3 regions of the Protofrankia sp. CiP1_Cm_nod2 genome follow, and region 3 is predicted to be linked to each of the others. Evidence: riboswitches for the same ligand, from Rfam matches in the RefSeq annotation. Region 3 holds a riboswitch; each other region holds the start of a gene.

Region 1 (7,143 bases), on a different contig from region 3:
GGGCCGCTTGTCACGACGGGGCACAGCGGTAGCGGTCCCTACGGACCGGCTGCTCGGTCCATGACGGCCGTCCGCTCGCGTCACCCTGCCGTACCCTGCTCTGTCCCGCCCGGACAGTGATGTCCCGCCCGCGACGCACCCCTGTCGTGCCTGCCTTTGCCGTACCTGCCCCGATGGGGCGCGCCCTTGCCGGACATGCCTGGTGGACAGCCGTCCGGCGCACGTCTTATCACACCTCGTACCACACTCGTACCCCGCCTGTTCGCCACTGCCCGGAGGATGTTCCGAGGCCGCTCTGGAGCTGGTCCGGGACCGACATGGGACGGGTATGACGGGGTGTCGGTCACCGGCGCGGCGGCCCGTGGCACGCTGGGGAGGCGATGAGCACACCCTTCCCGCGCCGGTTCTCCGCCCGCACCCGTGCCGCCCTTGCTGTGGAGAAACTCGCGTCCTCGGCTTCCCGCCAGCTGGGACGCGGATCCGGTGAGATGATCGGCGGCAAGCTTGCCCTGCGGGTCTCCCCGGAGATCCTGTCCGAGGTCGCGGCCGGGCAGCTGGTGGCCTGCGTCAGCGGGACCAACGGCAAGACCACGACCACCCGGCTGCTGGCCCGCGCGCTGGGCACGCTCGGCCCGGTCCGCAGCAACAGCGGTGGCGCCAACATGGCGGCGGGCGTGCTGGCCGCCCTGTCCAAGCCGCCCTACGACGCGGCCGCCGCGCTCGAGGTGGACGAGATCTGGCTGCCCAAAGTGGCCAGGCAGATCCAGCCCCGCGCGGTCATCCTGCTCAACATCAGCCGTGACCAGCTCGACCGGTCGAACGAGACCCGGCGGATCGCGAGCCTCTGGCGTGATCTCGGCGCCGAGCTGCCCGGCGCGACCGCGATCGCCAACGCCGACGACCCGCTGGTGGCCTGGGCCGCCGCCGGCTGGTCGAACCAGGTCTGGGTGTCGGCGGGCCAGAACTGGACGGCGGACGCGATGGTGTGCCCGCAGTGCGCCAGCCTGCTGCACCGCAACGCCACGGGCTGGTGGTGCGGCTGCGGGCTGGCCCGGCCTGAGCCCCTTGTCTCGGTCACCGGGCCGCACGAGCTGCTCTGGTTCGGCCGTCACCTCACGGCGTCGATCGACCTGCCCGGCCGGGTGAACCTCGGCAATGCGGCGATGGCCGCCGCGGCGGCGAAGCTCTTCGGGGTCGAGGTCGAGCAGGCGCTGGCCGCGATGACCGGCCTTGAGGACGTCCAGGGCCGCTACCAGGAGGTCGAGCTCGGCGACTCCGGTACCCGCGGGCGGCTGCTGCTGGCGAAGAACCCGGCCGGCTGGGTGGAGATGATGGAGCTGCTCAACAGCACGCCCACCCGGCCGGTGATCGTTGACTTCAACGCGCAGACCGCTGACGGGCGTGACCCGTCGTGGATCTGGGATGTCCCGTTCGAGCGGCTGCCGGGCCGGCGGGTGCTGGTCACCGGTGGGCGCAAGGAGGACATGAGCGTCCGGCTGGCATACGCGGAGATCCCGCACACGGTCCATCCCGATGCCGAGAGCGCGGCGGCGGTTCTGGACGAGAAGATCGTCGATGTGGTCGCGAACTACACCGCCTTCCGCGACATCCTGGGGCGGGTCGCCCCGGTGAGGACGAACAGTTGACCAAAAAGGTGACCAAAAAGGTGACCATCCACGGTGACATGACCGGGGCCGCGGCATGAGCCGGGAGTCGGCGACCCGGATCGCCCTGATCTACCCGGAGCTGCTCGGGACGTACGGCGACGGCGGCAACGCGACCGTGCTGGCGCAGCGGCTGCGCTGGCGTGGCCTGCCGGCCGAGGTGATCGGCGTCCCGGCCGGGGAGCCGGTGCCGGCCGGCTGCGACATCTATCTGCTCGGCGGCGGTGAGGACGAGCCGCAGGTGCTGGCCGCCGAGGGGCTGCGCCGCAACAGCGCGATCGCGCACGCGGTGGCCCAGGGCGCGGCCGTGCTCGCGGTGTGCGCCGGATACCAGGTGATCGGTGCGTCCTTCCCCGCCGGTGAGGGCCGTATCCACGACGGCCTGGGCCTGGTGGACGTGGAGACGCGACGCTCGTTCGAGCAGCCGGTGCCGCCACGCGCGGTCGGTGACATCGTCGTCGAGCCCGTCCCCGAGCTCGAGCTGCCGTTGCTGCTCGGCTACGAGAACCACGGGGGACGTACCCGGGCACTGCCCAACGGGCACGGCCGGCCGCTCGGGATCGTGCGCAAGGGGGTCGGTAACGGTACCCCGGACCACACCGACGGTGTCGTGGACGGCCGTGTGATCGGTACCTACCTGCACGGTCCGGTCCTCGCGCAGAACCCGGCCCTGGCCGACCTGCTGTTGTCCTGGGTGCATGGCTGGCTGCCGGAACTGGCCGGCCCGCCGGAGACGGAGGTGCTGCGCCAGGCACGCCTGCACGCCCTGGACGTCCATGCCTGACCCGGGGCCGGGCGGCCGCGGGGAACCTTCGGTGGGCGCGGGAAGCAGCCGGGGGGCCTGCGCCCGGACGCGGGGGGAGCGGCCTGTCGCCCGGTGCCCGGCCGTCGGCCGTCAGTCCGTCCTGACGGCCGGCGGGGTGGCGGGTGCGGGACACGGCTCGTCGTGCTGCGGCGGCAGATGGGCGCGGTCGTGTTCGGCGATCGCCACGTTCAGCCGGCTCAGCAGCGCGCCGAAGACACCGAGTTCCTCCTGGTCCCAGGTGCGTACCAGGGTATTGATTTTTTCTACCCGTGCGGAGCGGGTGGCGAGGTAGCGTTGCTGGCCGCGGGTGCTGAGTCTCACCAGCGTCGCCCGCCGGTCGCTGGGATCGGTGGCGCGTTCCACCAGCCCGGCCGTGACAAGCGCGGCGATCTGGCGGCTCACCGTGGAGATGTCCAGGGCGAACACCGTGCCCAGGGTGGTCAGCCGTACGGCGCCGTGTTCGTGGATGTGGCTGAGCAGCAGGTAGGCGGAGCGGTCCAGAACCGTCCCGGACTCGCCGGCGATGGCCATCCGGAAGCGTTCGGCGCGCCGGCCGAACACCGACAGCTCGTGTTCAATCTTGATCAGTCGATGGTCGAGTTCCTGACCACTGTCCACTTCGGCCTCACCCCTGTTCCGGCAGCCGTATGCCCCGCAATCCGATGTTGTCGAGATTCTGGTGGATACACCACGTCAACGAACGAGCCGTGCCGTGGTTGCCGTACCGGACATGCCTGTTTGACTACTTTTAGTAGTCAATCGGTATCGCAAGCTGACTGGGTGTGAGACAGCGCACTCCGGGTGGCCCCGACTTGCCCGCGACGCGAGGCGAATCTGCCGAATCGACGGCTCCTGGTGTGGTTCGGTTGTCTCGTGGTGTCGAATCCGCTGAAAGCCGGGAAACAGCTATGGGCCAAGAACCGCAAGCGGGTGCTGATCATCGGTGCCGTGCTCGTGGTCGCCTGGATCTACGTGTCTCGCTCGGGTAGCCCGGATACCGAGCGGGCGAAGATACCGGCGGGGTACGCCTCCGCCGAACGCGAGCTCGCCGTTCATGCCGACGCCGACCCCGGCAAGCCCCTGCCGCTGGTCCTCGTCCTGCATGACAACAACAGCGACGCGGCTGCGATCGAAAAGATCACCGAAGCCTCGACGCTTGCCGACCGGCAGCACTTCGCCGTGGTCTACCCGGAAGCCGTGGACGGCGAATGGAGGTTGGACGACCCCCGGGGCGCGGACGTGCAGTACCTGCGTGACGTCGTGCGCTACGTGTCGGAGAAGCGGTCGAAGATCGACCAGTCCAAGATCTACATCTGGGGTCTTGGCGAAGGTGGGCGGGCCGCCCTCACGATTGCCTGCGGGGCGCCTGACAACAACCTGAAGTTCGCCGCCGTCGCGGTGGTGGGGCCGGTCGGGCAGGTCCCGAACTGCCCGTCGGGAACCCATGTCCAGCATGTCGACGGGACGTGGGACAAGCAGGTCACGCGCAGCCTGTGGGACTTCTCCAGGAAGCCCAAGGCGTAGGAGCGGGCATCCGGGGTTGGGAGGCCCGCGGAGAAGGCGTCTGATGAGGTTCCAGCCTCGGCCGCGCATCCGGTCGGTGGGAGAGGGCGGCTCCCGCCGACCGGCCGGACTGTGGGGGGGGTCCAGTACGACCGGCCGACGGAAGCCTCTTGTTCCGCCGGGCTTTCCGAGCTGGGGGGGTTGGCTCGGTCCAACCAGCGGAAGTCATCATCGCGGGATGCCGCGGAGCGCCGCCAGGCCGGTGTCGACGTCGACAAGATCGACCTGGCGGCAAGGTTCACGCACAATCGGAGGGGGAGGCCGCGCGGGAACCCGCCTGTGAATTGTTTCTACAGTATATTGGTTGCCACTACGCGAAGCCGCGTACTGACAGCCGGATGTGGACGCGGGCTGACCGGTTCGCTCAGAAAACCCGGCCGACGGAATATGACGTGGTATAGATGGCCCTCAGCGAGACGACATCACCTGACTTGGGTGCCACCCACATCTTACCATCGCCCGCATAAATACCGACGTGGTAGATGTTACCTGGTGCGCCGTAGAAAATCAGGTCACCTGGCTGCTTGTTGTACTGCGATATCCTGGTGGTCGCCTCGTACTGTCCCTCGGCGGTGCGGGGGATGTTGCGTCCCAGCTGCTTGAAGACGTACTGGACCAGTCCTGAGCAGTCGAACGTGTAGGGGCCCTCAGCGCCATAGACGTAGGGCTTCCCGGCCTGCTGGGCCGCGAGATACACCGCCCGTTCACCCAGCGAGCTGGCGGCCGCGAGCGCGCCCGAGATGGCGTTGCTCATGGTCGGGGCATCGAGGCCAGTGATCTGGGGAGAGCGCTGCACGGGCGGGGTGTTGGGAATCACGGTCAACGTGCCGACGTTCGTCGACCGTGTCGAGCGCAGGGCGTCGGTCCCGTCGAAAATCGCAGTGATCTGCGTGGTGGTGAGAACCTTCGCGGTGTAGCTGGTGAAGCCCTGCTCGTTGGTGTAGAGGTGCTTGAAGGTGGCCCATCCCTCCGGCAGCTTCACCTGGACCTTGACAAGCTGATTGACCAGCGGTGCGTGGGTGACCGCGTCCTCGAGGGAGAACCCCATCTCCACCGGCTGGTCGGCCTTCACGGAGACGTCCGGATTCGTGACTTTGAGCACGACGCCGTTCTTGGGATGCAGGTCGGTCTGGTTGAGTACCTGGCTGGTGACCGATCCGGAACCACCCGTGGACAGCGGATTGATGGTCGAGGTGCGCAGGTTGGCCAGTGACGCCTGGCTGCCGAACTGTGATCCAAGCGTTATCGGCGAGGTGACGGAGGCATCGTCGGAGTTCGAGTCGGCCGTGGCGCATCCGGCCAGGGCGACACCGGACACCGCGACGGTACCGGTGGTCACCACGGCGACAGCGGCCCGGGCTCGCGAGCGGCCCGTTCCGGGCTGCGGCGCGGGCGCGCGATGCCGGCCGCGTGCCGGACGGTCGACGTGCCGGTCGATCGGGTGCTGGCGGGACGACGGCGCAGCCGCCTGCGACGAACGCGATCGTACTGCTGGATCAGGCTGCACATCATGCGCAGACAAGGTTGTGATCCTTCCCGTTCGCCTGCGAGGTGAGCTGTCGGGTTCGGGCTGGGCTGCCCGGTGGGTCGCGCGACCATCGCGCTGCACACTTCACCCCGAGGGCGACACCGCGGTTCGATGCCGTCCGGTGGAGGATGGGTCCCCCGCTCCTGCCCTGGTGACGACTCGGAGGGAACACCGGGACCGTGGGCAGGATTCGGCAGTTCGGCCCGGTGCGTCGTGACGTCGGCGCGAGACTAGTTCATACGGATGGCGCTAGTAAACACTAGTCCCTCACAACTACCCCAAGTAGTTGTATGAAGTGTCATAACCGGCTCTTCTACCCCATCCTCCTTCGCCGGCCGGGGCGGCGCCGGGTGCGACCGGCTGGCTTGTGGCCTTCGGTCGCCCGACTGACGTGCCGCTTTCCGTGACTTGCGGGATGCGGAGGATGACAATACGCCATAGCGGCGACAGACGGTCGACCAGGAGCCTTCGAGTACAGATAGTGAGCAATACTGCTACGTTAAGTAGCGATCAAGGCTGCCCATTGGCGGTACTCTGCTCTTTTTGCGAAAATTGTCCGATTGGTTGATGCCGAGTTGTCGGCCTTCTGACGCGTGTCGGAATGTGACGTCGTACTCTGGCAGTGCCTCGTCCGGATCGGTCCTTCCAGGTCAGTCACGTGATCAGGGCAGCGTGACGGATGATCAGGAATCGTGCCGATGCTCCCCGGGGAGGCGCTCGCCATGACGCGGTCCGCGTCGGGGTCCGTGCCGGACGGGCGTGGTGTGCGCCAGCCGGACGCGCCCGCCTCCCGGCCGCGTCCTCGCCGGGTGGGCGTTGTTGTGATTGGCGCGGGTGTCGCGGGCCTGGTGGCCGCGGTCGTGCTGGCTCGTCGGGGTATCGACACGCTCGTGCTCGAGGCCGCCAGTCGGGCCAGGGTGGAAAGCCGTCCACGCGCCGGGCTGCTCGGGCCGGCGGCGGTGGACGCCCTGGAGCGCAACGGGCTCGCCGACGGCCTGCGAGCCGAAGGTGTGCCGCACCACGACTGTGAGTTCCGACATCGTCGCAGAGCGTTTGTCGTCGAGTATGCTCGCCATGCGGGCGGACGCCACCACGTTGTCTACCCGCAGCAGAAGCTTGTCGCCGACCTGGTTGCCGCCTACCTTGCCGCGGGTGGCGTCATCGAGTTCGGCGTCACTGACGTGATGTTGGGCGCGCTGGCCTCCGACCACCCCGCCGTCTCCTTCGTCACGGCCGGCGGGCAGCGGCAGGTGGTGGAAAGCCGTTTCATCGCGGGCTGCGACGGCCATCATGGTGTTTCCCGAGGATCGATCCCCGAGGGCGCGTTACGCTCCATCCGGCAGCGCGACAGCGCATGGGCCTGGCTCGCGGTCCTGGCCGCGGTCGCCCCGTCCACCGATAAGATCATTTATGGGGTCAGTCCCCGGGGGTTCGCCGGCCACATGCTGCGCGACCACCGGACAAGCCGCTTCTACCTACAGGTGGAGGCCACCGCCGACGCCGCGGCCTGGCCGGCCGGGCGGATCTGGGCGGAACTGCACGCCCGGCTCGCCGTGGACGCCGACTGGGAACTGGCGGAAGGG
Region 2 (9,730 bases), on a different contig from region 3:
TGCTGCGGGCCCGTAGCGGCACGCCGGCCCCGGCGGCGCTCGGCGACGCCGACACGCTCTCCGTCGGTCAGCTCGTCGTCGCGGTGGGCAGCCCGCTGGGCCTGACCGGCAGCGTCACCGCGGGGGTCGTCAGCGCACTCGGCCGCTCCCTGCCCACCCGGGCCGGCGCCACCGTCCGCGTCATCGACGAAGTGATCCAGACGGACGCCGCGCTCAACCCGGGCAATTCCGGCGGCGCGCTGGTCACCGCCGACTGCCACGTCGTCGGGGTGAACACCGCCGTCGCCGGGATCGGGCTCGGGCTCGCCGTCCCGGTCAACGCCACCACCCGCCGCATCCTCGCCGCGCTCATGCGCGACGGCCGGGTACGGCGCGCCTACCTGGGGGTCGCCAGCACCCGGGCACCGCTGCCGCCACACCTGGCCGAGCGGTCCGGCCGGCGGCACGGGGTGCGGCTGGCCGAGGTCGTCGCGGGCAGCCCGGCCGGTCGCGCCGGCCTGTTCGCCGACGACCTGGTGCTCTCCGTCGCCGGGCAGCCGGTCGCCACCCCGGGGGATCTGCAACGGCTGATGACGGAGGACACCATCGGCCGCCCGCTCGAACTGACGGTGTGGCGGCGCGGCGCGCTCGTCGACGTCATCGTCGTCCCGCAGGAACTGGCACTCACCTGAGAAGATCGGCACGAGTTTGTCGCGGTGTACGCCGATATGGCAAAAATGCGCCTATACAGCCAGAATGTACTGATGCTGCCAGCATGCGCCAATACAGCCAGAATGCGCTGATACGGCCAGAAAACATGAACATACACGACAACAGACTCACGCCGGTCGCGGCCTGGTGGGCGAACGTCCGCGGGCGGCCGCCGGCCACCGGCCCGCCCAGGCGGGGACGGTGGCCGCCCGCGGACGGTGGCGCCCCGGGTGCCCGAGGGAGGGGGAGGCACCCAGGGCCGTCAGTGGCACCCAGCCGTCAGCCGCACGGGAACAGCTGGGCGTAGGTGCGGGCGCCGACTGTTCCGTCGGCCGCGAGGCCGTGCCGCCGCTGGTATTCCTTGACCACCCTGGTGGTCTGCGGGCCGAATATCCCGTCGACGGTGAGAGGATATCCGATACCGGTCAGCCGCCGCTGTACCGCGGCCACCTCGGTACGCATTTTGCTGCCGTTTCTCACGGTTGCCGTGGACGCTGGCAGCGAACAGTTCCGGGTGATGTAGCTGATCCCGCTGACGGGCGGGACAGGGGCGCTCGACCGCGTTGTCGACATGCTCGCCGGGCTGGCTTTCGCCGCTGCCGCGGCGGCGTTCCCCCGCGCCAGATGACGGCGGTAGGAACCGTTGGTGTAGGCGCTCCAGGCACGCACGCCCTGACTGTCGCACACCTTCTTCGCCGCCCACGCGTTGGTGGCCGGGTCGTACAGGTTCCGGCCCGCCAGCCAGCCCGTGTGGACCCGCGCGTTGATCTGCCAGAGCCCGCGGGAGTCCTCACCGTGCGCGTTACGCGCCCTGGCGTTGCCACCGGACTCCGCGAGCGCCACCGCCACCCAGGTGCCCAGCGGCACCCCTCGGCAGCTGGGCAGCCCCGCGTTCGCGGCGACACGGGCGATGGCCGTGTCGGCGACGACGGCGGGCCCGGACGGCCCGGCCGCGCTGGCCGGGGCCGCGGTCAGCATCATTCCGGCCGTCGTCCCGATGAGCCCGACGGTGCCCACCAATGCCGCGCCGTTGCACCGGCCGGGTTTTCTGTGTCTTCCCCTGGACATGATCAGTTTCTCATCCAAAAGTATCGTCGAAATGGCTCGTCAAATTCACTGGCGGCGCCAGGACAGCATTTCCTTCGAGCAGCCGACGGTTTGCTCTTCCCAGCGCGCCTGATCGACTGGAACACGTCGGGCAGACCGGGGCGCAGGCCGTCGACCGCATTCGTCCAGAAAATTTCCCGGTCATTTCCGGAGCGCTCCGGGAGAAGCACCGTGCGCTCCGGCCGGAATTTTCTGGATATCCGGCGCGGGACCCGCGCCGGACCTGCCCGGGGCTCCAGGAACAGTTACCCGGCAGTGGCCGGGAGAAATTTTCGCGGCGGCCGCCGGCTGTTGCCCGCGCTGTCCGCCCGGGGCACCCGAACACCCCGTGGCCGCCAGCCCGGCCCGGGCGGGCGGGTCACCTGATACGGCCGACCAGATGGCTGCCGGTGTAGACCTTCTGGAGCCGGACCACGGCCCCGGTGTGCGGGGCGGCCCACATCATCCCGTTCCCGGCGTAGATCCCTACGTGGTGGATGCCGCCCGGCCGGCCGAAGAAAATGAGGTCACCGGGCTGCCGGGCATTCTTCGATATCTTCTGGGAGGCGTTGTACTGCGCGTTGGCCGTCCGCGGGACGCTGCGGCCGAGCTGCTTGTAGATGTACTGGACGAGGCCGGAGCAGTCGAACGCCCGGGGCCCCTCGGCACCCCACACGTACGGCTTTCCGGCCTGCTTCGACGCCAGATAGACGAGTTTCGCCCCGAAACCACTGGTGGACGTCGAGAAACTCACCGGCTGCGCCGACAGCGTGCGCACGCCCGCGGCGGCGGCCGGCGACGAGGCCGCCGACCAGACGGCCGGGGTGATCGTGAAGGTAGCGGGCCGGGCAGCGGTCGTGCCGGCCGCGGTGGTCGTGCCGGCCGTGGCGGCGTCGGTCCACCCCGTCCCGCCCGTGCCCGCGCCACGGTCGTTCGCCAGGGCCGGTGCGGCCAGCCCGGAGAGGGCGACGGTACCGGTGGCCGCGGCGGCAACCGCGGTACGTGCCGATATCCGGCCGAGGGCGGAGCGGGTCGTGGGCGCGCGATGACGACCGCGCCTGGAACTGGGACTGGGATGACCTACGGCAGCCGGACCTGAATTCACCTGGTGTGCAGGCAACGATGATCCTTCCCATACGCCTGCGAGGTTAGCTGTCGGGTTCGGGCCGGGAAGCCCGGTCGACGCGCGGATACCTGCGCGGCCGACTTCACCCCAAGGACGGCCACCGTGGTGGCGACGTCCGGCGGAAAGGTGGGTCCCCCGCTTCTGTCCTGGCGATCGCTAGTCGGAAGACACCGGACCGTGGACAGAACTCGGCGTGCGGTCCGGTGCCGTTGAGAGCCCGGCCAACGTAGCGAACTACTTTTGGTAACCGCAAGCGGCGGTTTTCTCGGCATGTCGGCGCACAACACTCACCGTACGCATCATTTACGCGGGCCGTCCCAGGATGGCTGCCGGGACGGTACGAGCTGGCCGCAGCGTGATGGCGCTACACACCGCTCCCATGGTTAACCAGCGCGTATCGTGAAACGGCCGATGCGGACCGGCAACAACATTTTTTCCACCGTTGTGTTTCGCTGTCGGGCACAGCATTTGCACTGTCGGGCACAGCATTTGCACTGCCCGAAACAGCGTTTGCGCTGTCGGGCGCAGTGGATCGCCCGGGTGGGCCCACGGACCGCCGAAGCAACGCCACGAACCCGGACGTGCGCACGCCGCGGCCGGCGGCATGGCCAGCGCGGACGGCGCAGCGTCCGGGCATCAGTGACGCCCGGGCACCAGCGGGGCCGCCGGTCCGCCCCGGGCCAGGCAGGGCCCCGGGCGGAGCGGCGTCGGTCAGGACTCGACCCAGCCGCGCGCCTGCGCGAGGGTGGTCAGTCGCTGCCGTATCTGGCTTATCTGGCCGCCGGTCAGGGTCGGCACCGATTCGATGAGCGTCTCGGTCAGCAGATGCCGGAACTCCCCGACGGTGAGGACGTCGCACATGTCGTCGTCGTCGGCGCTCGAACGCCCGTTGACCACACCTGGGGAGACCACCGGATACACGGGCGCCGGACGGGCCGGAGCCCGGCGGATCAGACGGACGACCGAGGCCTTCGGGCCCCTGTCACTCTCCTCCGCCTCGAACTCCACCAGCGTTCCGGGCTGGAACAGGTGCTTCTCGTCCTGAAGATCGTTTGCGTGCATGAAAACGTCGTCGCCACCGGCATCGGGCGCTATGAAACCGTAGCCGCGAACCCCGTCGAAACGCAGAATTCTACCAGTACCCACCACATCTGCCCCTGTACAACCTCTGTGCCAACCAGCCCTGTACCAAGTGAACTGCACACCAGACGAACCTGTGTACAACCAAGCCCCAGGACCGCTCGCGCGACCGCAGGACCTGCTCACCGTCTCAGGTACGCCTACCCAGGTCAAGCCCGACACCCGGAGCGCGGAACGACCGACAGCGGCCGATGGGGAACGAGCGCGGATACACCGGGGCGGAACGGCCGACCAGCTGACCAGCTGACCGGCCGGCCGGCCCCCGGAAGCGCCCCGGGGGCCAGCCGGCCGTCGACGTCATGGTCACAAGCCGCGGATCCGTGTCCTTACGGTCTACGCCGGGTCACCGGCGGCGTGGACGGCGGCCAGGCTCTGCCTGGCGGCGTCGACCACCGCCCGCGGGGTGAAACCGAATCTGGTCTGCAGGTCCCGCAGCGGGGCGGACGCGCCGAAGGTCCGCATCCCGATGATCACCCCGTCCGGGCCGGCGTACCGTTCCCAGCCGAGCGTGGCGGCCTGCTCGACCACGACCCGCGCGCGGACCGCCGGCGGCAGCACCTGCTCGCGGTACCGCGCGGGCTGCCGCTCGAACAGCTCCCAGGACGGCAGGCTGACCACCCGGGCGCGCACCCCCTGCGCGGCCAGCTCCTCATGGGCGGCCAGGGCCAGGTGCACCTCGCTGCCGGTACCGATCAGGATCACCTCGGGGTCGCCGTCGGCGGGGTCGGCCAGCACGTAGCCGCCGCGGGCGAGCCCGGCGGCGTCGGCGTAGCGGGCCCGGTCCAGCGTCGGCAGCGCCTGCCGGCTCAGGACGAGCGCGGCCGGCTCCTGCTCCAGGCCCATCACCACCCGCCACGCCTGCGCGACCTCGCCCGCGTCACAGGGGCGGATCACCAGCAGGCCGGGGACGGCCCGCAGCGAGGCGAGCTGCTCGACCGGCTGGTGCGTCGGCCCGTCCTCCCCGACCCCGATGGAGTCATGGGTGAACACGTGGATGACCGGCAGCTCCATCAGCGCGGACAGCCGCAGGGCGCCGCGGGCGAAGTCGGAGAAGATCAGAAAGGTCGACCACAGCGGCCGCAGCCCGGACAGGGACAGCCCGTTGGCCACCGCGGCCGACGCGTGCTCGCGGACGCCGAAGTGCAGGTTGCGCCCACCCGGGCTGGCGGCCTGGAAGTCCCCGGCGCCGTCGACGGTCAGCCGGGTCTTCGTCGACGGGGCGAGATCGGCGGAGCCGCCGACCAGCCAGGGCACCCGGGCAGCGACGGCGTTGAGGACCTTCCCGGAGGAGTCCCGGGTGGCCAGGCCCTTGCCGTCGGCGGGGAAGACGGGGATGTCGGCGTCCCAGCCGTCGGGCAGCTGCCCGCCCCACAGCAGGTCGAGCTGGCCGGCGAGATCGGGATGTGCCTCCCGGTAGCGGCCGAGCAGGGCCAGCCAGCTGTCCCGCTCGGCCCGGCCCCGCTTGCCGACACCGGCGGCGAAGTGCTCGTACACCCCGTCGGGGACGAGGAAGCGGGCCTCCGGCGGCCAGTTGTAGAACCGCTTCGTCGCCCGGATCTCCTCCTCCCCCAGCGGCTCCCCGTGCGCGGCGGCGGTGCCCTGCTTGGTCGGGGCGCCGAAGGCGATCTGGCTGTCGACGATGATCAGGGTCGGGCGGTGCGGCTCGCGGCGGAACGTCTCGAAGGCGCGGCCCAGGGCCGTGCGGTCGTTGGCGTCACCGACCCGGGTGACGTTCCAGCCGTAGGCGATGAACCGGGTGGCCACGTCCTCGGTGAACGCCAGGTCGGTGCCGCCCTCGATGCTGATGTGGTTGTTGTCGTAGATCCAGCACAGGTTGGCCAGCCCCAGGTGGCCGGCCAGCGACGCCGCCTCGGCCGCGACCCCCTCCATCAGGTCGCCGTCACCGCACAGCGCGTACACGTCGTGGTCGAACACGTCGAAGCCGGGCCGGTTGAAGCGCGCCGCCAGCCAGCGCCCGGCGATGGCCATGCCCACCGCCGTCGCCGCGCCCGTGCCCAGCGGCCCGGTGGTCGCCTCCACCCCGGACGTCCAGCGGTACTCCGGGTGGCCGGGGCACTTCCCGTCCAGCTGGCGGAAGCGTCTGATGTCGTCGAGGGTGACCGCCGGCCCGCCGGGCGTCTCATAGGTGGGGCCGACCGCCCGGACACCGGCCAGGTGCAGCATCGCGTACAGCAACGCCGACGCGTGCCCCGCCGACAGCACGAACCTGTCCCGGTTCGGCCAGGAGGGATCGTCGGGGTCGAAGCGCAGGAACTCCTGCCACAGCGTGTAGGTCACCGGTGCCATGGCCATCGGGGTGCCCGGGTGCCCGGAGTTCGCGGCCTGCACCGCGTCCATACACAGTGTGCGGATCGTCGCGACGCACAGATCGTCCGTGTCGGTGATGGCCGGCTGTTCGGTGGGCGTCATGTACATCCTTTGTGTCGGATAGGACGCCCACAACGTCCGTCGCAGGCGCTTGCGGGTCCACGCCCTAGATCGTATCCAGCGGTGACGGATCTCCGGTGGGCGTCGGGGCCGTGCGGGCGCCGCTGTGGCCTTGCTCCCGCGCTCTCGTTTCCCGGCTCCGATGTCAGGAGAGAACGTACCGGCCGACGGCGTCACTACGGTGACCGTACGTACACGCGGGTACGTCCGCGCGGACGGAGACGCAGACGCGGGGGACCGGGCGGGAAGCTGTCAGCGAGGCTGCCCGCCGGCCGTGTGGTCCGGCCCGTCGGCGAGGCCACCGAAGGCGGCGAGGCCCCCGAACGCCCTGGTCAGCTCGCTGGGGACGATCCAGACCTTGTTCGCCTCGCCCGCGGCGATGCGCGGCAGGGTCTGCAAGTACTGGTAGGCGAGCAGTTTCTGGTCGGCGTTGCCGGCATGGATCGCCCGGAACACCGTGGTGATGGCCTCCGCCTCGCCCTGCGCGGCGAGGATCTTCGCCTGCCGCTCTCCCTCGGCGCGCAGGATCGCGGCCTGTTTCTCACCCTCGGCGCGCAGGATCTCGCTCTGCTTGACGCCCTCCGCCGACAGGATCGCCGCCCGGCGGTCCCGCTCGGCGCGCATCTGCTTCTCCATCGAGTCCTGGATCGACGCCGGCGGGTCGATGGCCTTGAGCTCCACCCGGTTGACCCGGATGCCCCACTTGCCGGTCGCCTCGTCGAGCACACCGCGCAGCCTGGTGTTGATCTCATCACGGGAGGTCAGGGTCTGCTCCAGGTTCAGACTACCGATCACGTTGCGCAGCGTCGTGACAGTGAGCTGCTCGATCGCGCTGATGACGTCGGCGATCTCGTAGGTGGACGCGCGCGGGTCGGTGACCTGGAAGTAGATCACCGTGTCGATGCCCACGACGAGGTTGTCCTCGGTGATCACCGGCTGCGGCGGGAAGGTCACCACCTGCTCGCGCAGGTCGACGCGTTCACGGATCCGGTCCACGACGGGGATGACGAGGGCCAGGCCCGGGGTGAGGGTCCGGTGGTACCGGCCCAGCCGCTCGACCACGACCGCCCGGGCCTGCGGCACAACCCGCACCGCCCGGCTGAGAAAAACCAGCAGCACCAGCAGAACGACCGCGGTGGCGATCAGCCCGGTCATCGACGCCTCCCCGGTCCCAAGGCCCGCTACAGCTGCGCGGGGTGGACGATGGCCGTGGCGCCGTCGATGCGCAGCACGCGCACGCTCGTGCCCGGTTCAAGGACCTGACCGTCGATCGTCGCGCGGGCCGACCATATCTCACCGCGAATCCTGACCCGGCCGTCACCGTCACCGTTAACGGGCTCAAGGACGACACCGGTCATGCCGATCAGCGCGTCGGTACCGGTCGCGACGGCCGGCGCCTGGTGCAGGTGACGGCGCGCGACCGGCCGCAGCCCGAGCAACAGCACCACGGAGGTGGCGGCGAACGCGACAAGCTGGATGGGCAGCGGGCCGCCGGCCCCGGCGGCCGCGCCCGCCACCAGGGCCGCGAGCGCGGTCATCCCGAGAATGAGGGCAAGGGTAAGCATCTCGCCCACGCCAAGAACGCCTGCGATCACCAACCACCACAGCCACGGCGGCATGACCATCATGCTATCCACGATCCGGCCCAGGGCGTAAGGGCTGGCATCCAGCCGACACCCGGCTCCCGCGGCTCCCGCGGGTACTTCTCGGTGCCGGCACGACCAAGCACGTCTCCTTCCGCCAGGACGCATCCTGGCTTCAGGGCCGCCACCGGACCCGGGGGGCCTCACCCCGGCCGGCGGGGTGGGGTGGGTGGCCCGCCGACCCGTAACGGCCCGCTGGGCGGCACGGGAATGCCGTGCGTGCCGGGGAGCACCACCCGCGAGCCGCAGTTGGCACAGCTGAAGCGGGTGGAGGCCGCGCCCGACGCGGTCACGGTGGGCTCGGGGCCGAGCAGCTCGTGCTCTCCCTGGCAGGTGACGCAGTAGCCGGCGCCCGCCGGGCTCTCGCCGGGCACCGGTTCCGGGCGGCCGGGCAGGCACAGCCCGCCAGCGGGCGGTGGCGGCAGCCGGGGGGTCTCGTCGATGTCGTAGGCCACCTGCCAGTTCGTCACCGTCAGCTCACCGGGCGAGGCAGCGATGAACGTGACGGGTACCTCGGTGACCATGACGGCCTCCAACGTCACCCGGCGCAGCCCTAGCACGGACCCCGCAGGCAGGACGACGCGCACCTGCGCCGCGTCCGCGCCGGGAGGGGCCGTACCGATCCTGACCTGTGGGACGGCCGCCGAGGACGGCAGCGGCACCGACAGTACCGCCCCGGTCGGGCTCCCGGCCGCCGACCAGACAACCTCCGCCGACGGCACCGCGGCGGCGCCGGCCGGAGCCGCCGCGTCGATCAGGAGCCGGTACGGGCGGCCGGCCTGCACGCTCGCCCGCTGCGCGAGCGTCACCACGACCGCCGCGCCGTTGACCAGGCTCAGATGATCCGCCGCGGAGGTGGCGTCGAACCCGGCCGGAGCCGGTGGGCTGAGCTCCCAGCCGACCAGCACGTCGTCATCGAACATCAGGTCCGCGTTGGTCAGCACACTCTCGGTGGCGCGCAACGAGACCTGGTCCACCGCTGCCACCACTCCGGCCGGCGCCCGCAACCGCAGTTCCACCTGTTCGGCGCCGGCGGGGGAGGTCAGGACGGCGTGATGTGTCCGCAGCCGCGGCTGTACCCCGACCGCCGGATCCTCGCCGGAGCGCGCCACCGTTGTCGTGAGCCCGGCCGCGGCCTCATCCGTGGGCCGCTCCCGGATCGGCACCTCGTCCGTGCGCTCGACCGTGCAGCCGGCCGCGCGCCAGTGCAGCTCGGCGGCCGCGCCCGCGGCCGAGGCCGAGGCCGTGAACGTCAGTTCGTACCGGCATCCGCCCGAAACGGGCATGACCTGGGCCAACGCCGACGTCGCGATGAGCTGCGGCTCATCGTCGCCCGGTGCGCGGGCCAGCTCGTCACCGCCCGGGGCTTCGGCACCGATCATCGCTGCCCGGCCGCCCGGCGGCAGGCAGCAGGGCCGGACGACGCCAGCCGTGACCACCCAGTCCTCGGGCACCAGGGTGCCGATGGTCAGCACGGTGAACCTGTCCGGGGTCTGCGGGGCCGTCGGGGTCTGCGGGGCCGTCGGGGTCTGCGGGGCCGTCGGGGTCTGCGGGGCCGTCGGGGTCTGCGGGGCCGTCGGGGTCTGCGGGGCCGTCG
Region 3 (6,093 bases):
CACAGGAGCCAGACCGATGCCCATTGCCACCCCAGATATCTACGCCCAGATGCTCGACCAGGCCAAGGCGGAGGCATTCGCCTACCCTGCGATCAACGTCACGTCGAGTGAAACCCTGAATGCCGCACTGAAGGGCTTCGCGGACGCCGGGAGCGACGGTATCGTACAGATTTCCACCGGAGGGGCCGAATTTCTCTCCGGTACCCGGGTGAAGAACATGGTGCTCGGCGCGCAGGCGCTGGCCGAGTTCGCCCACCATGTCGCCAAGGCGTACCCGGTCAACATCGCGCTGCACACCGACCACTGTCCTGCCGGCAAGCTCGACACCTACCTGCGCCCCCTGGTCGCGATCTCCAAGGAGCGGGTGCTCAGGGAGGGCCGCGAGCCGCTGTTCCAGTCCCACATGTGGGACGGCTCCGCGGTCGAGATCGAGGAGAACCTCAAAATCGCCGACGCGCTGCTGGCGGACACGGCCCAGGCGAAAATCGTCCTGGAGGTGGAGATCGGTGTCGTCGGCGGTGAGGAGGACGGCATCGTCGGCGCGATCGACGAGAAACTGTACAGCACGCCCGAGGACATGTGGCGGACCGTCGAGGTCCTCGGCGCCGGGGAACGGGGCCGCTACCTGGTCGCGGCAACCTTCGGAAACGTGCACGGGGTATACAAGCCGGGCAATGTGAAACTCCGTCCGAGTATCCTGCGGGATGGTCAGCAGTATGTCGCGCAGAAGCTCGGGCTGCCAGCCGGGGCCAGACCTCTCGACCTGGTCTTCCACGGCGGGAGCGGTTCCGACCTGTCCGAGATCCGCGAAGCGGTGGATTACGGCGTGATCAAGATGAATGTGGACACCGACACCCAGTACGCGTACACCCGGCCGGTCGTCGACCACGTCTTCCGGAACTACGACGGCGTTCTGAAGGTGGACGGCGAGGTCGGCGTGAAGAAGCACTACGACCCGCGCAGCTACGGCAAGGCGGCCGAAGTCGGCATGGCCGCCCGAGTCGTGAAGGCGTGCGAGGACCTGCGTTCCGCGGGACGCTCCCTCGCCAACTGACCCCGCTCGGGCGGGACGGCCCCACAACACGCTCGCCAGACCGGGCTTCGTCGTCCGGCTGGCGAGCGTTCGCGTGCGGGTGCCGACCCATCGGCCTCCCGGCGCCCGGGTGACCGGATGGCCGTCACCTTTCAACGGCCATCCGTATATGACGCAGGTTCCGGAAAGGTCGCATCATCGTCGGATCACGGCACTGTACGTATGGTCCTGCCGTTCGACGTGTCTTCGGCTGAATCAGCGGTGTTCCGCGCCGCGGGCGCCGGGCCGGCCGGGCCCGGCTTCCGGCCCATAGCACGCGGATCGCCGGCCCACGCACTGGCTCCTATCCGGATAATCCGGCCCCGATCGCCACCGGCACGGCGGGATACCGAGTTTTCCCGGCAATAAAAGTATGATGAAATCAATAAGCGCGCGTACCCGTGCGCTACCATCCGCTCCCGGGCCCCGACAAGAGCCGCCGGCCCGGTGTGCGCATCCTCACGAAGCGTATTCCCCGCTTGTTCGGCGCCCAGCAATTGTTGTTATGGTCTGCGCCGTGCTCGCGACACAGCGAACACACGTCGGGCGGCACGCCGAATCCTGCCCTCGCCCGACGAAAACCCAAACTCGTGGCAGGAACGGGGGACCCACTTCTGGGCGCCGATACCGGGCGTCCTCGGGGTGAAGCCGCACATGCGGCCGGGCAGTCCCAGCCCGAACCCGACAGCTCACTTCGCAGGCGTGGGGAAGGGCATAAAACCAATATGTCCAGTGCACGTTCCCGAAATCGACAGCACGGAACCGGCCGAATCCGGCTGGGCGCGCGGGCGCTGGTAGTCGCTCCCGCGCTGGCCGCGGCGGTCGGCGGAAGCATCGTGATGTCACAGCCCGCCAGCGCCGCCACCACCTGGGCGCAGCTACGCCAGTGCGAGTCCGGGGGGGACTACACCGTCAATACCGGCAACGGTTATTACGGTGCCTACCAGTTCTCGCTGAGCACCTGGCAGAGCCTCGGCTACCCGGGGCTGCCCAGCGACGCCTTGCCAGCCACCCAGGACGAGGCCGCGCTGAGACTGGCCAACCGGTCCGGCTTCGGCCAGTGGCCGGTCTGCGGCCAGGGGATGGGCGCCGACCAGCTGGTGGCGAGCGCCAGCTCGTCCGGGGCCGGATCGCCCAGCACCGGCACCGGCACCGGCACCGGCTCGGCGGGCGCGGCCGGGTCGACCGGGGCCCAACGCTGGGTGGTGCGTCAGAGCGCGCAGAGTCTCGCGGACAACACGCTGTTCACCACCGGGCTGATCTATCAGGTGCGCTCGGACGTACGAGCCTGGCAGCGCCAGATGAACAGGCTCGGCTACCGGATCAGGATCGACGGCCGCTACGGCCCCCAGTCCGCCTTCGCCGCCACCCTCCTGCAGAACTCGCGGGGACTGCAGGTGGACGGTATCTGCGGCCCACGGACCTGGACGGCCACCTTCGACTGAACACGGCCAGCCAGCCAACCAACCGGCCAACCGGCCGAACAGCCGGCCGAACAGCCGGCAACTGGCCGAACGACCCAGCGGTCGAACGGCCTCTGGCGGACGGCACCGCCCACCGGCGGCACGCACAGTCCGCACACAGCCGGCCCACCCGTGGCTGGACATCCGACCGGACCGGGCTGGCGCGCCATGGACAGCGCAGCCACGATCCCCTTTCATGCCAGGCCTCCGGCCGCATCCAGGAGAACCCCGGATGCGGCCGGCCCGGATCCGGCCCGGCAGGGCCGGGGACCGCTCCGGACGGCTCCGCTTCCCGGAGTGCCCCAGAAGTGACAACAAGCACATTCACGATACGAAAGAAACTTCGTCCGTCACCATAAGTCACAGAAATCGGAGAAGGCGACCCCGCCGCGGGGCGGAGTCACACCGTCAGCTACGGTGACACGTTCAAGGCGCTTAGCCCATTCGGGTGATAACAGTCACGTCGGTGTAGTTCATCCGACACCCCGATTTGCTTCGATAGAACCAGACTCGCTAGAGTCCTCCCCACTCGCCGGATCGGTGAGGCCGCCCGGACGGACGCCGAGTCCTGTCCCCGTTCGGTACGGCCCGAGCTACCGCGGAGCCACAAGGACAGGATCGGGGGAACCACCATCCGGACGTCCGTCCACGGAGTCCTTGGGGTAAAGCCGGCAGTGCCTCCTGGTGCCACCGGCCGGGCCTGATTCCCGCCCGCACCCGACAGCTCACCTCGTAGGCGACGGGAAGGACCGACCCACATGCCGTCTGGTGGCAGGCACCGCGCCCCGCAACCTCCCTCCACCGTCATGAAGGTCCTGCGTACCACCGGTGCCGTGACGGCACTCGTGAGCAGTGGCCTGGCTGTCACGACCGCACCCGCAAGCGCCGCGACCGCTGACGACTTCGCCAAACTCCGCCAGTGTGAGTCCGGCGGGAACTATCTGATCAACACCGGCAACGGCTACTACGGCGCCTACCAGTTCGACGCCCAGACCTGGCATGCCCTGGGCTACTCCGGCCTGCCCAGCGGCGCGCCGCCGACGCTTCAGGACGAGGCTGCCTACAAGCTCTACAACGCCCGTGGCTGGTCCCCGTGGCCGTCCTGCGCGTCCAAGCTGGGCCTGAGCCGTAGCGGCCCGGCACCGTCGTCCAGCGGTATCGTCGCCCCCAGCGCTCCCACCACCAGCCCGGTACAGCGTGCGATTACTCCGGTGCAGCCAGCGATGACGCTGGAACGCGCCAAGGCCCTGCTGAACTCCGAGAACTTCACCGGGACGGCGCTGTCCAGCACACTGGCCGGCGAGGTCCGCCCCGACGCCTACGTCTGGCAGAGCGAGATGCGTCAGAAGAGGTTCATCCTCCAGGTGGACGGACGCTTCGGGCGGGAGTCCCAGGGACTGGCATCGCTCTACTCGTATCTGACCCGGGTGGACGACGGCGGCGCTGGAGTGGTCGGCAAGAACCTCTGGGACGTCACCGTCACCAACCCGACCGTCCTGTAGCATACCGGGTGCACCTTTCGTACCATTTTATGACTTTGAAATTTTGCGGCTAAAGGTCACGGGACGCTCAACGCCGTTCCTTTGCCGCCGGGTCGCGGCCGGGTGCCCTGCCCGCCTCGTACCCCGATCAGGTGATGGACCTGCCGGCTCTCCCCCTCCCGGCGGGTCCATCATCTGACGGACTTCCCCCTCCGGCTGGCTGCGCGGCCGGCCGGATCCGGCAGGATGAGCCCCATGACACCCTCGCCCGAACGACCGGATCTGCTCGGTGGCCCACCACCGGCCAAGCTCACCATCGATCCCGCCGCGGCGCAGGCGCTGAGCGCCGGCGAGGATCCGCAGACCGTCGCCGGCCGTTTTCCCGGCTCCAGCCTCGCCTGGGCAACCCTGGCCGAACGCTCCCTCGACGCCGGCAGCCCGGTGACCAGCTACGCCTACGCCAGGACGGGATACCATCGCGGCCTCGACCAGCTACGCCGCGCGGGCTGGCGCGGGCACGGGCCGATCCCGTGGTCCCACGAGCCCAACCAGGGCTTCCTGCGGGCGCTCGCGGCACTGGCCCGCGCGGCCACCGCGATCGGCGAGACCGAGGAGGCCACCCGCTGTCGCGACTTCCTCGCCGACAGCGACCCCCAGGCATCCGACGTCCTGGGGCTCAAGGCCACCTGAAGCCACCGGAGAGGCCCCGCGCGGCAACCCGCCAGCATGGGCCGCCAACGGCTCGCCGGCACTCTACTGACGTCCGATGTAAGTTACGGGCGATGCAGGCAGAGGCGGATGACGTTCGTCAACCGCACCGGAGAGCTTGCCGCGCTGGAACGCTGGTGGGCCTCGACCGACCCGCGGCCGGTGGTGGTCTGGGGACGGCGCAGAGTCGGCAAGACCGCCCTGCCGCACCGCTTCGTCGCCGGACGGCGGTCGGTCTTCCACACCGACGCCGGCCGCGCCGCCCGCGGCGAACTGGCGCAGCTGTCCGTCGCGGGCTCGCTGGTGCCGGCCAGCGGGACGCGGACCGGCCAGGCCCGATCCGCCTCGCCGTCTGCGCCCGCGAGGAGATCCGCAACCCGCCACCCGGAATCCTCACCGTCACGGCCGACGACATCTTCTCCCCGCTCTGACGCCTTCTCCCCGTCCTGACGCCGCGCCGGGCCCCGGGACCGATCCGCTGTCGACAGGTCGGCAGGAGCACTGAAGCGCGGCGGACACCGTCTCGATCCACGAAGTCCGTAAACCGCCTCGGGTGGGCCGGTGTCTCGGGGCGACGCGGCAAACCGGTCGGCACGACAAACGATGTGAATCCAGGATTGTGGCCACGGCACCGAATTCACGTCGTTCGGCAGCCAACGCCGCGGTCACGGCCGTGGTCGCCGGAACAGCGGACGGAACAACCGCCGGAACAGTGGCCTTGTTGTTTGCTGATACCGGTTTCAGCACGGACAAGGCCCGATGTATGCGGATCCGGTGCATACCGTGCTTCCATGCCCTCTGCCGAACACGAATCCCCGGTCGCCCTGACCAAGCTTGACCCGGACCTGATGGCCTGGCTGTTGGCCACCGTGTTCGACGTCAAAATGCCCGATTACCACCACGCTCGCACCGAGGCCACCGACGTCCGCGTCATGGTCCCGCGCACCTACCACGCCGACGGCATGGTGCTGTTCTGCGATCCGGTGGACCGGCCGCTGCTGGCGGCCGTGCTGGAGATCCAGCGTGGCCGGGACCTCGCGAAACAGCGAACTTGGAAGCTGTACGTGGCCCAACTGGAGGCCGAGCTGGACGTCGACACGGCGCTCGTGGTCTTCTGCCCCGACCCGGCGACAGCCCGCTGGTACCGGCGCATGCTCCCCCCGGACGGGCCGAGCGGCCTGCTGCTCCGGCCGCTGATCTTTACGCCGGGTGACGTGCCGCTGGTGGTGGACGTACGGCTGGCCCGGGCGAACCCGGCGCTGGCGGTGCTCTCCGCACTCTGCCACGGCGGTGGCGCCGAGGTGGACGCGATGTTCCCGGCGTTGTTGGAAGCGTTGCGTTCCGTAGGCCCACAGAAAGAGATCTTGTA

What was found. Region 3 has a riboswitch for cyclic di-AMP ahead of NBW84_RS14725 (transglycosylase family protein). Riboswitches for the same ligand answer to the same signal wherever they lie in the genome.
Region 1: another riboswitch for cyclic di-AMP. It lies ahead of NBW84_RS04300 (C40 family peptidase); the one in region 3 lies ahead of NBW84_RS14725 (transglycosylase family protein).
Region 2: another riboswitch for cyclic di-AMP. It lies ahead of NBW84_RS00185 (C40 family peptidase); the one in region 3 lies ahead of NBW84_RS14725 (transglycosylase family protein).

What each region holds. Positions count from the first base shown of each region.
Region 1 is NZ_CAKKTL010000023.1:415-7,557, reverse strand. It holds gene NBW84_RS04320 (MurT ligase domain-containing protein) at 381-1,646, shown strand; gene NBW84_RS04315 (type 1 glutamine amidotransferase) at 1,702-2,448, shown strand; gene NBW84_RS04310 (MarR family transcriptional regulator) at 2,560-3,087, opposite strand; gene NBW84_RS04305 (PHB depolymerase family esterase) at 3,343-3,993, shown strand; gene NBW84_RS04300 (C40 family peptidase) at 4,397-5,371, opposite strand; cyclic di-AMP (ydaO/yuaA leader) riboswitch at 5,560-5,735, opposite strand; partial or broken gene NBW84_RS04295 (4-hydroxybenzoate 3-monooxygenase) at 6,259-7,143, shown strand, end outside.
Region 2 is NZ_CAKKTL010000001.1:40,758-50,487, forward strand. It holds gene NBW84_RS00175 (trypsin-like peptidase domain-containing protein) at 1-671, shown strand, start outside; gene NBW84_RS00180 (peptidoglycan-binding protein) at 970-1,758, opposite strand; gene NBW84_RS00185 (C40 family peptidase) at 2,156-2,530, opposite strand; gene NBW84_RS00190 (hypothetical protein) at 2,511-2,825, shown strand; cyclic di-AMP (ydaO/yuaA leader) riboswitch at 2,899-3,064, opposite strand; gene NBW84_RS00195 (cold-shock protein) at 3,614-4,051, opposite strand; gene tkt (transketolase) at 4,376-6,472, opposite strand; gene NBW84_RS00205 (SPFH domain-containing protein) at 6,743-7,645, opposite strand; gene NBW84_RS00210 (NfeD family protein) at 7,672-8,055, opposite strand; gene NBW84_RS00215 (hypothetical protein) at 8,277-9,730, opposite strand, start outside.
Region 3 is NZ_CAKKTL010000125.1:611-6,703, forward strand. It holds gene fbaA (class II fructose-bisphosphate aldolase) at 17-1,054, shown strand; cyclic di-AMP (ydaO/yuaA leader) riboswitch at 1,642-1,790, shown strand; gene NBW84_RS14720 (transglycosylase family protein) at 1,798-2,517, shown strand; cyclic di-AMP (ydaO/yuaA leader) riboswitch at 3,123-3,288, shown strand; gene NBW84_RS14725 (transglycosylase family protein) at 3,294-4,037, shown strand; gene NBW84_RS14730 (DUF3151 domain-containing protein) at 4,272-4,706, shown strand; gene NBW84_RS14735 (ATP-binding protein) at 4,815-5,174, shown strand; partial or broken gene NBW84_RS14740 (hypothetical protein) at 5,516-6,093, shown strand, end outside.